DNA from 2 places in the Alicyclobacillus fodiniaquatilis genome. Region 1 is predicted to be linked to the other one. Evidence: riboswitches for the same ligand, from Rfam matches in the RefSeq annotation. Region 1 holds a riboswitch; the other holds the start of a gene.
The links. Region 1 has a riboswitch for ZMP and ZTP ahead of serA (phosphoglycerate dehydrogenase). Riboswitches for the same ligand answer to the same signal wherever they lie in the genome.
Positions count from the first base shown of each region.

Region 1 (6,021 bases):
TGCATTTTGTCTTTCGATGGCAGTGACTCCGCCCTGCTCCGCAATCCACTCCAACACAAGGCCCATCACATACACAGAGAATGTCGGCGGTGTGTTGTACATAGAATTGTTTTTGGCATGGACGTTGTAATCCAGCATAGTCGGGACATGCTGATTCGCCTTGGCCAACAGTTCTTCGCGCACAATGACCACTGTCAGTCCAGCAGGCCCCAAATTCTTTTGCGCGCCCGCATAAATCAAGGAAAAATCCTGCACCGGGATCGGACGCGATAAAATATCACTCGACATATCCGCAATCAAAGGAACGTTCACCTTGGGGAACGAGGACCATTGTGTGCCATAAATTGTGTTGTTGGATGTAATATGCGCATAAGCCGCACCTTCCAACAAACCCACATCCAGGTGTGCCGGAATGGTTCGGTAACCGCCCGCTTTTGCCTGCTCGTCGCAGCGCACTGCGCCAAACTGCTGCGCCTCTTTCACCGCCTTTTCCGACCACACGCCAGTCAGCACATAAGCCGCAGTTTGATCACGCCCCAAGAAATTCATCGGAATCATGGCAAATTGCAAGCTGGCGCCACCTTGAAGGAAGAGCACACGGTAGCCATCCGGAATCGACAGCAACTCGCGCAAGCGCGCTTCCGTCTTCGCTTGAATCGACTCATATGTGTCACTGCGATGACTGAGTTCAAACACGCTCATGCCCGTATAGTTGTAATCGGTTATCTCCCGTTGAATCTGTTCCAGCACAGGCAAAGGCAAAGCAGCTGGGCCCGCGTTAAAATTATCTATCCGGTGCATGTCATTCCCTCCTCACAGTTCGATTGCCCGCACCATGGAAATACCATCTACCTTCGCGATCTCGGCGATGACATCGCTCGACAATGCCCTGTCTACCGTCAACAGCATCACGGCTTCGCCGCCGCTCTCCCGGCGACCGACCTGCATGCCCGCGATGTTGATGCGCAAATTGCCGAGGCATGTGCCAATGTGTCCGATCATTCCGGGTTTATCCACGTGGCGCGTAAACAGCAAATTGCCTTCAATCGGCATGTCGATTGCATAGCCATCCAACTCGACTAAACGCGGACCAGATTCATGATATAATGTGCCGCCTACCCGATGCGTCCCATTTTCTGTGACGAACGAGATGGAAATTTCATTCGTGTAGACAAGTCCGCGCGACTCGCGCACTTCCTTGACGCGCAGCCCTGCTTCTTCCGCAAATGTGAGCGCGTTGACATAGTTGATATCGTCGCTGTATTGAAATCCGAATAGCCCCTTGAGCACCGTTCTGGTCAAATAGCCGCCATCTCGTCCCGCAGCATCGCCAGTGTACGTGACGGTCATTTCCGAAGGCGCGCCTTGCGCAATATGCGCCGCGAACAGGCCCAGTTTTTCCGCAAGCACAAGATAGGGCGCCAATTGCGCCTTCTGCTGCGCATTCAAACTCGGTAGATTGACCGCATGCTCAAACGGTTCGTCCATGAGCACGTGAATCACTTGCTCTGCGACCTGAATCGCCACGTTTTCTTGCGCCTCCACCGTCGAAGCGCCGAGATGTGGCGTCAGAATGACATTTTCAAATTGACGCAAAGGATGATCTTCCAGTAAGGGCTCCGACTCGAACACATCCAACGCCGCGCCTGCAACGCGTTCTTCCGCCAAAGCTTCACATAGGGCCTGTTCATCAATGATGCCGCCGCGCGCGCAGTTGACAATGCGAACTGTTGGTTTTACCAGCGACAGCCGCTCTCTGCCAATCAGGTGGTGCGTCTCCTTCGTCAACGGTGTATGAACCGTGATAAAATCGGCGCCAGCGACCGCCTCGTCAATACTTGCCTTGACAACACCCAAGCTGTTTGCGCGTTCCTCTGTCAAAAATGGATCAAAACCAAGCACTTGCATGCCGAACACTTTCGCGCGTTTCGCCACTTCTGTGCCGATTCTGCCCATGCCCAGCACAGCGAGTGTCTTGCCACGCAATTCAACACCCACCCAACGCTTGCGGTTCCATTTCCCGCCGAGCAAGTCCCGATTCGCCGCTGGGATATGCCGCGCCAAACTGATCATCATGGCGAACGTGTGCTCAGCCGCAGCGATGGTGTTGCCGTCCGGCGCATTGATGACCAGCACGCCTTGTTTTGTCGCAGCCTCCAAATCGATATTGTCCACGCCCACACCTGCGCGGCCAATCACTTTTAGGCGTTTGCCGGCTGCAATGACCGCTTCATTCACCATGGTCTGTGAACGAACGACAAGCGCATCCGCCTCTGCAATGGCTTCTAGCAGCTCCGTTTCCGATAGATTTGTTTGCACGTCGACCTGTACGTCTGGAACACCTTCCAATACTTCAATCCCACTCTTAGCAATATCGTCTGTGACCAATATGCGGAACATCCATGCTTCCCCCTTGTTCAAAAAACAGCCTACAAAAAAGCCACCAGGACACTTTGAACCAAATCAAAGCGCCCAGGCGGCCGGCATCGCAACACGTCGCACTCCCCTGTGGTATGGTCCACTATCCGCCAGTCATGCAACGTTTTATTGGTGATTTCATGGTTTTACACGTCCTACGACAACGCCATTTACAGTTACAACGTTTCAGAACCGCAACCATCCATGTCGATGGAAAGCGCGCAAACAGCGCACTGCCAGACCACCGAATTTATTTTCAGGATAGACCGCCATGCGTGATGCATCCCACACCAGCAGAATCATGAAAATGTCAGTCAATCGAGGCATCGCGGATGGCGCACGCACAGGTATCAACTTTATTTTCAGGATAGAAGAGGTTGTATACATGCGTCAAGTAGAAGAGCCAAAATATATTCTATACTGAACATTCCAATACAGCAACCGAAACCCAAACCAGCCAGTTCGCATACACAAAACTGGCTGGTTTCGCATTAAGATTCCGTCACCGTGAGATCAGCTTCCCTCTCCGCTTCAACAAACGTGCGATGCAATGCCTGTACGGCCGCCTCCACATCACCTGCAGGAATCACGCAAGACACCTTGATTTCCGAAGTGCTGACCATCTGCACATGAATATCTGTGTCGCGCAGCGTGACAAACATCTGTGCGGCAACACCAGGATTGCTGATCATGCCTGCCCCGACAATCGACACTTTCGCCAACTCAGCCGCGCTTTCGATCCGCTCGAAATGAAGCCCGTTCCGCAATGTTTCAACGACTTCAACCGCTTTGTCGATGTCTGCCTCATTTACCGTGAATGCGACATCGACCGCAGCCTCACTGACCACACTTTGGACAATGACGTCGACATTGACGCCGTGTTCTGCAAGCTTCGAGAAGATGGATGCCAACCCGTGCTGCTTTGTCGGCACACCAATGACCGCAATCCGCGCCACCTGACGTTCAAATGCGATGCCTGTAACGACCTGACGCTCTTCCATTTGATTCTCCATCATAGACACGACTTGTGTTCCATCCTCCTCTGAAAAACTCGAACGAACGATTAACCGCACCGAAAAATGCTTGGCATTTTCAACCGCGCGCGGGTGCAAAACCTGTGCGCCGAGGTTGGCCAACTCCAGCATTTCATCGTATGTGACATAGTCCAGCTTCTTCGCTTGCCGCACCACACGCGGATCTGTCGTATAAACCCCATCGACATCCGTATAAATTTCACACGCGTCCGCTTCGAGCGCAGCCGCCAGCGCCACCGCCGACGTATCGGAACCGCCGCGTCCAAGCGTTGTAATCTGGCCTGCTGCAATCCCTTGAAAACCAGTTACAATCGGTGTAATTCCTTGTTCCAACAATGTCTTCAACGCGTTTGTGTCAATCGACGTGATGCGGGCGTTTTTATGCACCGCCTCTGTCTCAATCCCTGCCTGCCACCCCGTCAAGGACATCGCAGGACAGCCAATGTGAATCAAACGCATGGCCAACAGACTTGCAGACACCTGTTCTCCTGTCGCCAAGAGACTGTCCATCTCCCGGTCAGCGGGCTTATCCACAAGCTCACTTGCCAATGTCACCAAAGCATCTGTACTATGCCCCATCGCCGAAACCACGACGACGCACTGATCCCCTTTGGCCACAGTTCTGCGCACACGCTCGGCAACCGCCCGGATTCGCTCCGTCGTGCCGACTGATGTGCCGCCATATTTTTGTACAATGAGCACGGTCTCCACTCCTTACAGTTGCGGTACCTCTCTCTATTTTGCCTATCATACCGCACATGACAGGGATCGAAAAGCCCGTGCTACAAAATTCCGATTTATTCCACAGACTTCAAGCCAAGCCGCAGCGTTCTTTTGCCAACGCCAGCTGCAATTGGACCGCAGAAGGCGCAGTTCCGCCCCGCGATTGGCGGGCGCGCACAACCGATGAGGGCGACAGGATATCATAGACGTCTTCACCGATTGCAGCGACTTTTTCCTGCAAGAAAGCCAGAGGCAAACCAGCGAGGTTCGTTCGCCGCCCAATGGCAGTCTGCACCCACTCGCCGACAATGGCGTGCGCTTCGCGAAATGGCACGCCCAAGCGCACGAGATGGTCAGCCAAGTCCGTGGCATTGGAAAAATCGTGGGCGAATGCCGCTTCCAGTCGATCCGTCCGGATTTGCATGCTCGAAATCGTCCCCGCCATCAAATGAAGTGCCGGTATGACCGTGTCGACGGTGTCAAAGGCGCCCTCTTTGTCTTCTTGCAAATCTTTGTTGTAGGCTAAAGGAAGTCCCTTTAACACCGTAAATAAACCCAGCAAATGGCCATACACACGCCCCGTCTTGCCCCGAATCAACTCCGGCACATCTGGGTTTTTCTTCTGTGGCATCATGCTCGAACCCGTCGCATACCGATCCGCCAGTTCGATCCAGCCAAACTCCTCCGTCGACCACAGCACCAACTCTTCTGACAAACGAGACAAATGCGTCATGATGGTCGACGAGGCAAACAGCAGTTCCAAGAGATAATCCCGGTCAGATACAGCATCCAACGAATTTTCGTACAATTGCGTAAAGCCAAGCTCGTCCGCGACCATCTGTCGGTCGATTGGGAATGTGGTCCCAGCCAGGGCGCCCGCGCCCAGCGGCATCATATCCGCATGCGCCAACAGCGTTTGAAACCGCTGCTTATCGCGTTCCAACATCCATACATACGCCAAAAAATGATGTGCCAACAAGACGGGTTGCGCTCTTTGCAAATGGGTAAAACCAGGGATGATGACCTCAAAATGCTGTTCCGCCTGTGTCGTGAGCGCTTGTTGCAACGTTTTGATGGCATCGAGAGTCTCACCGCAGACGTCCCGGACAAACAAGTGCATGTCCAAGGCAACTTGGTCATTGCGGCTTCTTCCTGTATGTAACTTGCCCGCCACTGGCCCGATACGTTCCGTCAAAAGTCGTTCGACATTCATGTGGATATCTTCATCGTCGAGACGAAATTCAATCTTCCCTGCTTCGATATCCTGCGCCAACGCTGTCAAACCGTCGATGATCTCGCGTCCTTCAGCAGCCGAGATGATCCCGCACGCCGCAAGCATGCGGGCGTGCGCGATGGATCCGGCCAAATCGTAGGCAGCAAGTCGGTTGTCAAACGAAATGGAAGCCGTGTATTTCAGCACCAAGTCGTCTGTGTCTTCGCCAAAACGGCCTCCCCAGAGCTTCATACGATACTCTCTTCCCCTGCCGCAATGACGGAAACACCCAGGTCATCCATCGCTGTTTCACTCGTCCCTTGCGCATGCAGGGTTGCATGGACAGTCGTCGGCAAGCCCCACAGGGAGATGAATCCAACCGCAGCCATGTGATCAAACGAATCCCCCGTCGTGTACGTGGCGAGATCGTGGCGGTACAGGGAATATGGAGATTGACGGCCAGTCACTTGGGCTTGACCCTTGTACAGCTTGACACGCACAGTGCCTGTGACATGCGTCTGTGTTTGATCGATAAATGCGTCGAACGCCTGCTTGAGCGGCGAGAACCAGAGACCGTTGTAAATCAGCTTGCTATATTCCAGTTCCAAGCCCATCTTGTACTGCAGCACCTCG
Region 1 covers NZ_JBHUCX010000092.1:163,699-169,719, forward strand. The annotation lists gene serC (3-phosphoserine/phosphohydroxythreonine transaminase) at 1-801, opposite strand, end outside; gene serA (phosphoglycerate dehydrogenase) at 814-2,400, opposite strand; ZMP/ZTP riboswitch at 2,464-2,546, opposite strand; gene ACFSB2_RS22215 (aspartate kinase) at 2,910-4,154, opposite strand; gene argH (argininosuccinate lyase) at 4,264-5,640, opposite strand; gene ACFSB2_RS22225 (argininosuccinate synthase) at 5,637-6,021, opposite strand, start outside.

Region 2 (6,021 bases), on a different contig from region 1:
GAAGCGTGTGGGGCTGATTGCCAGCTGTGATTGGGCACATGCCCACGATGCAAAGGGGCCGTACGGGTATCATGAAGCGGCCGCCAAGTTGGATGCGCAGGTTGTGGAACTCATCCGAACCTGTGATTTGGAAGGCATGATGTCGTTTGATGAGCAATTTGTCAATGACGCCAAACCGGATGGCATCTGGCAATCACTCATTCTTGCTGGGGCCATTCCGCGCGCGCTGCGCGATGTGGAGTTTCTCTCCTACGAGGTGCCCACTTACTTCGGGCTGATGTGCGCTGCTTTCTTCAATCGCTGAGCAGTATGAATAAAGCGTCTGAGCGGAGGCGTGATCGACCGGCAGATGTTTGAATCTGCTGGTGGTTGCCCCATCTCGGACAGGCGCTATTGTTCGTCATGTGTCACGACTTCATCAAACCATTTCAACTCGCGCGCCCCTTTATCGCTCAGCCCATACTGGCCGCGCCCTTCGCGAACAAACCAACCATACACGTTGCGGTAGAGGATACTCGTTGTTCTGGTACTTGTCCCCTTCGCGCGCAGCGCTGCGGGGGACTGAGTGCCATTTGTCTGCAGATGGCGCGCGATTTGAATGGCTTGTTCTCGGTAGGCCGTCACCAAGGGGCGGCGCGTGCTGCCACCAAGGTTGTAATCGCCGGATCGTTCGTGAAATTCGGCCAGCAGGGCGCGCCGCCCTTGGCGAGTGCGTTTGTGTTCGTACGGCTCCGGGTGCAATGCGATGGAGACCTTCGTTCGCGCACTGGACATATCGACAAAAATGAGGCCCAATTCCAGTCGACGCAACAGACGCCGGATCCCGCGCCACTTGCCTTTCATACCGCGTCCCTGCGGCCGCGGCATCGCGATGTAAACCGAATCTGTCAGCTGCTGGCGCGCAATCGCCTGAATCAGCACCGCACTGGAAAAGTGCCGTTTCAGTTCGATCACGATGACATCATCCCCCCGCACCGCCACCACGTCACAATCGCGGACTTCGCCGCGCACGGTGTAGCCGCGCGCTTCCAGATAACGCTTGATGGGCGGATAGAGATCTGTCTCGCGCACAGTCTGACTCATGGGTTAAACTCCTCCCCAGATGGCGCGCGCCACTAGGATCCGGCGTGCCCAGTCACCTTATGACTGGGCAAAGGCCTCCGGAATCTCTCGCGCTGCCATGAACGATTCTACTTCCTGTTTGACAGTGAGCAGTGTTCCATCATCGTCTTTACAACCAGCTACCCGTGTTATCCAGTTCGCGATGACGTCCATATCCTGCTCCACCATGCCAAGTGTGGTCACTGCTGGTGTGCCGATGCGGATTCCTGTCGGCAACCAAGGCTTGTCATCCCCGGGCAATGTATTTTTGTTGACGATGATGCCCGCTTTTTCTAAACGAGCAGCCAAGTAGCCGCCGCTCTTGGAGCGAACGTTCTCTGCGCTTTGCACAGCGTCAATCAGGAGAAGATGGTTTTCCGTGCCGCCGCCGACCAATCGAAACCCGGCTTGTTGCAGCGTCTGCGCTAGACGTTTGGCATTCTTCACAATTTGCGCCGCATATGCTTGGTAGCTTTCTGTTGCCGCCTCTTGCAGCGCGATGGCCATGGACGTAATCGTGTTCATATGCGGGCCGCCTTGGAGGCCAGGGAACACAGACCGATCTATCGCTTCACCCAATTCCTTGCGGCAGATAATCAAGCCCGCCCGCGGTCCACGCAGCATTTTGTGGGTCGTGGTGGTCAGGACATCAGCGTGCGGGAACGGATGTGGATGTTGCCCGGCAATACACAGGCCGTTGATGTGCGAGACATCGGCGACCAACAATGCGCCGACAGCTTTGGCGATCTCGCCAAGTTGCGCAAAATCGATGATGAGCGGATAGGCCGTCGCGCCGCAGAAGATCAATTTTGGCCGATGTTTTTCAGCCAGTGCGCGGACTTCCGCATAATTGATGACTTCATCATCGTTCAAATGGTAGTGGACTGCCTGATAGTAGCGCCCCGTGACACTGACATTGTGCCCGTGTGTGAGATGGCCGCCGTGTTGGAGGCTCAAGCCCATGAACGTGTCACCGGGTTCGAGGCAAGCGTTCAACACAGCAAGATTTGCTGGCGAGCCGCTGAGCGGCTGCACATTGGCGTGATAGCGTTCCGGATTTGGCGTAAATAAATCCAAGGCTCTTTGCATCGCCAAATGTTCAAGTGCATCGGTGTTCGCCTGCCCTTGATAGTAACGACCGTTGCGGGCCACTTTGTCGCCGTCTTGCCAGCGGTAGGGGTAACCCTCAGAATATTTGTTGGTAAACGATGTGGCCAAAGCAGCCAGGACATACTTGGAGGCGTAGTTCTCCGAAGGAATCAAACAAATCGTCTGCTGTTGACGCACATCTTCTGCTGCAATCAGCGCAGCGACCTCAGGATCGTGCATGGAAATGGCTTGTTTCAATTCGCCTAACATAAAAGCACCGCCTTTGCGTGTGTGTTGCACACTTGTTTTTCACCAAAATGAGGGAGAAAAACAAAGAGGTATTTGAGTTTCTCAAATACCTCTTGCCCAGGCGGTCGGCGAATCACCATGCGCTCCCCTGTGGTTTTCCACGTTCCGCCAGTCACGCATCGTGGTATGCAGTTATTTTTATCATACAGCGACATCTGATCGGAAACAAGGGTGCTTTGGGGCATACTATCCTCATATTTCAGTTGTTTATAATATGTGACCTGCAGGGTTAATTTTGAAGAGCGAGGGGATTCCAATGTCCGAATTGAGAAAAATACGCAACAATTTACCCGATGACGTAAAGCGACGTATGGCGGAAATACTCAATAAACACGTGGTAGATCTCACTGACCTTTTGATACAGACGAAGGTGGCGCACTGGAATGTGCGGGGGCCACATTTCATCGCGTACCACGAGTTGTTTGATGAATTGGCTGGACATCTTTTCGAATTGACGGACACCGTAGCTGAACGAGTCACCGCGCTGGGTGGCATCGCAGGTGCTCCTGTGCAAACCATTGCCGCGCAAACTTCGTTGCCGGTTTGGGCACTGGAGACGACGAAAGATTCGTCAGTTATGAGTGCACTGGTAGACCGTTGGGCTGTAGTTGCAAACAGCGCGCGTGAGGCGGTTGTAACAACTGCCGATGAAGATCCGGATACATCAGACCTCTTCACCGAAGTGTCACGCCAGTTGGACAAGGATCTTTGGTTTTTGGAAGCGCACCTGTCCGAGTAGGCAATTGTTCAATCATCGGTGTTTTGTGTGATGTTGAAAAGGGGGTGGCATTGGCCACCTTTTTTTCAATGGCCCCTGGAACCTTGATGTGTCCCTGCCGCAGCAATAACCACAAACAAGCGCGTGCAGCCTTCCCGGCACGCGCTTGTTTACCGCGGATGGTTGCTACTTTACCTTCTGACCCATGCGATCACGCTTCAACATCCTGCAGAAACGTCCGTATCACGCGAATGTACTCATCCGTCTGTTCCACTTGAGGCATGTGCGCGCTATTCGAAAACACGTGAAAGCGCGATCCCGGCACGAGCGAATGGTAATATCTCGTGGAGTCGGGCGAGGCTTCGTCGTAATGACCACAAGTAAACAGCGCGGGCACGTCGATTTCAGGCAACCGGCTTGTTCGGTCATAATCCTTGAGATTGCCAGTCGCAAAAAACTCCGATGGCCCCCACATCGTGTTGTACACCGCTGCGCCAAAAGCAGCATTACGCGCTTGGCGCTGTTCTGCTGGGATTTCGATCCGGCAGACGTGCTTATTCATGTACGCTTTCGACGCTTCCTTGTATGCGGCGGAATCCGTATCTCCACTTGCCTCACACGCGTTGAGGATGTTTTGAATCTCCTCTGGCAAATCGCGGCGATAACGCATGGCGTCTGCCATCCAGCGAGGCGCGCTGAGGCAAGGACTCGAAAATACTGCGCTCTTTACACCTTCTGGTTCGGTTAAAAGATAGTCGGCCAACAGCATCGTGCCCCAGGAGTGACCGAGCAGATGCACTTTCTCCAAATCGAGCGCCGTGCGCAGCGTCGCCAGTTCGCGCACAAATCTATCTATCCGCCATAAGGATTTATCTGTGGGCCTGTCTGATTGCCCACAACCCAACTGATCATACAGAATCACGGGCCGTTCATCCGCTAAGGCAGAAAGGGGCCTCATGGAGAGGTGGGCACTGCCGGGACCGCCGTGCAGGACGACCAGCGGCGTCTTGGTGACGTCACCGGACATCTGATACCAGACACGCCCGCCTTCAACTTGGACAAACCCTTCTTTATGCATCTGTTAGCACCTTCTTATCGAGATTAAGACGCAGGGGGGAAACACATGATGATTTCTAAGTCACCATCGGCGCTTTCAAAGCCGACTTTCGCCACTGCCGCAGGAATAAACAGCGTGTCCCCTTGTTTGACAGCAAGCTGTTCATCTCCATAGTGCAACTGCCCAGCGCCGGAAACCACAATCAGCGCCGCAAAACTTCCGTTCATTTCTTTTGCGTAGCGCCCCTTGATGGACAGGCGGTTCATGCCAAACAGGGAAGTGCTGTCTTCGCCAATCAGCACGGCTTCCTCAGCCGCTTCATCGCTGTGGATGATTTTGGCGCTGATGCGCCAACGCTGCAGTGTTTCGTCCAGGGTCAGCGTGTCATAGTGGAAGCAGTCGAATATCTTCTCGAACCCTGCCCCTTGATGACACATTTCGTCAGAGACCGTATTCCCCTGCGGTGTCGTCCGTTCGAGGCGGATGGTATAGTCGGTCGGCTCCTGAATCTCAATCAGAAAACAACCGGAGCCAATGGCATGGGGAACACCGCCTTCAATCAGATAGATCTCGCCCGGATGCACGGGGATTTTGTGCAGTGCGTTCATCATGCCAGCAATATCTTGAGTAGCGAACAAACGCTGCCAGCTTTCGCGTGTGACGCCGGGCTTGAAGCCCAATAACACATAGGGCGCTTCCCCGTTCACTTCTCGACCGCCGAGAATATACCACGCTTCTGTTTTGCCATAGTCTGAACCAAAGACGGCTTTGGCAAACTGCTTGTCTGGATGCACCTGGATGGTCAATCTGCCTAGTGAGTCGATCACTTTAACCAATACGGCCGGATTGTCGCCGTACCGCTCGCAGTGTTTATCTCCTAAAAAAGCGCGCGGCTCTGCATCGATGAGGTCTTTTAAAAGCACTGTTTCGCCGTTAGCAAGGAGCACTTCGCTCAGCCCTTCGTTGACAACGCCATCTCGCGCTGGATTGCGCGCTTTGACGACGGAAGCAATCCATTCTTCGGGAAACGTGCCATCCTGCGGATTGGCGCCGCCTTGCCAGCGCTCAAGCTCTGCGCCGCCATCATACGTCCGCCAAACCCGCGTAGAAGAAAGTCGTAAAATTTTGTGTGCCATATCCTGATACATAAAGCCCTCCGTTGTCTCTATCCCAAGTATTGAGCCAAAGCCGTGTAAGAGAACTGGATAGATCCGTAATTGATGTTGGTCAACGCTGTACCGTCACTGGACAACAAATTGGAGCTAGTGATGGTCTCTGTTCCACTTGGAAGGGTTTGCGGACTTGTCAGGGTGATGGTGCCCACACCGTTTTGAATGTCCACTATGCCGCCATTGGCAAATGTGCCACTGTCAGGACTGAGGGCAAGTTGCACGGTGCCATTGAAATCGCTCACCGTGTTGTCGAGTGCTGTATCGTCGCATACACGCACTTGGATGGTGTTGTTGAGCGTCCCATCGCTGTTTTTGGTCGTATTGGTAAATCCGACGATGACTTGAGCTGGTTGGCCGTATACCTCAATTTGCGTTGTTGCATCGTTATTGCCATAGGTTGCAGTGACGGTGTAAACACCCGGCGTGCTGGATGAGAAATTTCCTTCGTCATCTACCGAGGCCTGTCCTTGTCCCTTCACAGTCCAGTTGACATCCTGCGCTGGAACGGTGATGGTGCCGCCTTTTGTCGCCGTGAGCGCAAGCTGCTCGGAAGCGCCGCTTTTCATACTGGTCGC
Region 2 covers NZ_JBHUCX010000035.1:232,501-238,521, reverse strand. The annotation lists gene ACFSB2_RS14415 (DODA-type extradiol aromatic ring-opening family dioxygenase) at 1-304, shown strand, start outside; gene ACFSB2_RS14410 (DUF2161 family putative PD-(D/E)XK-type phosphodiesterase) at 391-1,083, opposite strand; gene ACFSB2_RS14405 (serine hydroxymethyltransferase) at 1,141-2,460, opposite strand; ZMP/ZTP riboswitch at 2,548-2,625, opposite strand; gene dps (DNA starvation/stationary phase protection protein Dps) at 2,756-3,238, shown strand; gene ACFSB2_RS14395 (proline iminopeptidase-family hydrolase) at 3,429-4,295, opposite strand; gene ACFSB2_RS14390 (type I phosphomannose isomerase catalytic subunit) at 4,319-5,422, opposite strand; gene ACFSB2_RS14385 (hypothetical protein) at 5,440-6,021, opposite strand, start outside.
Region 2: another riboswitch for ZMP and ZTP. It lies ahead of ACFSB2_RS14405 (serine hydroxymethyltransferase); the one in region 1 lies ahead of serA (phosphoglycerate dehydrogenase).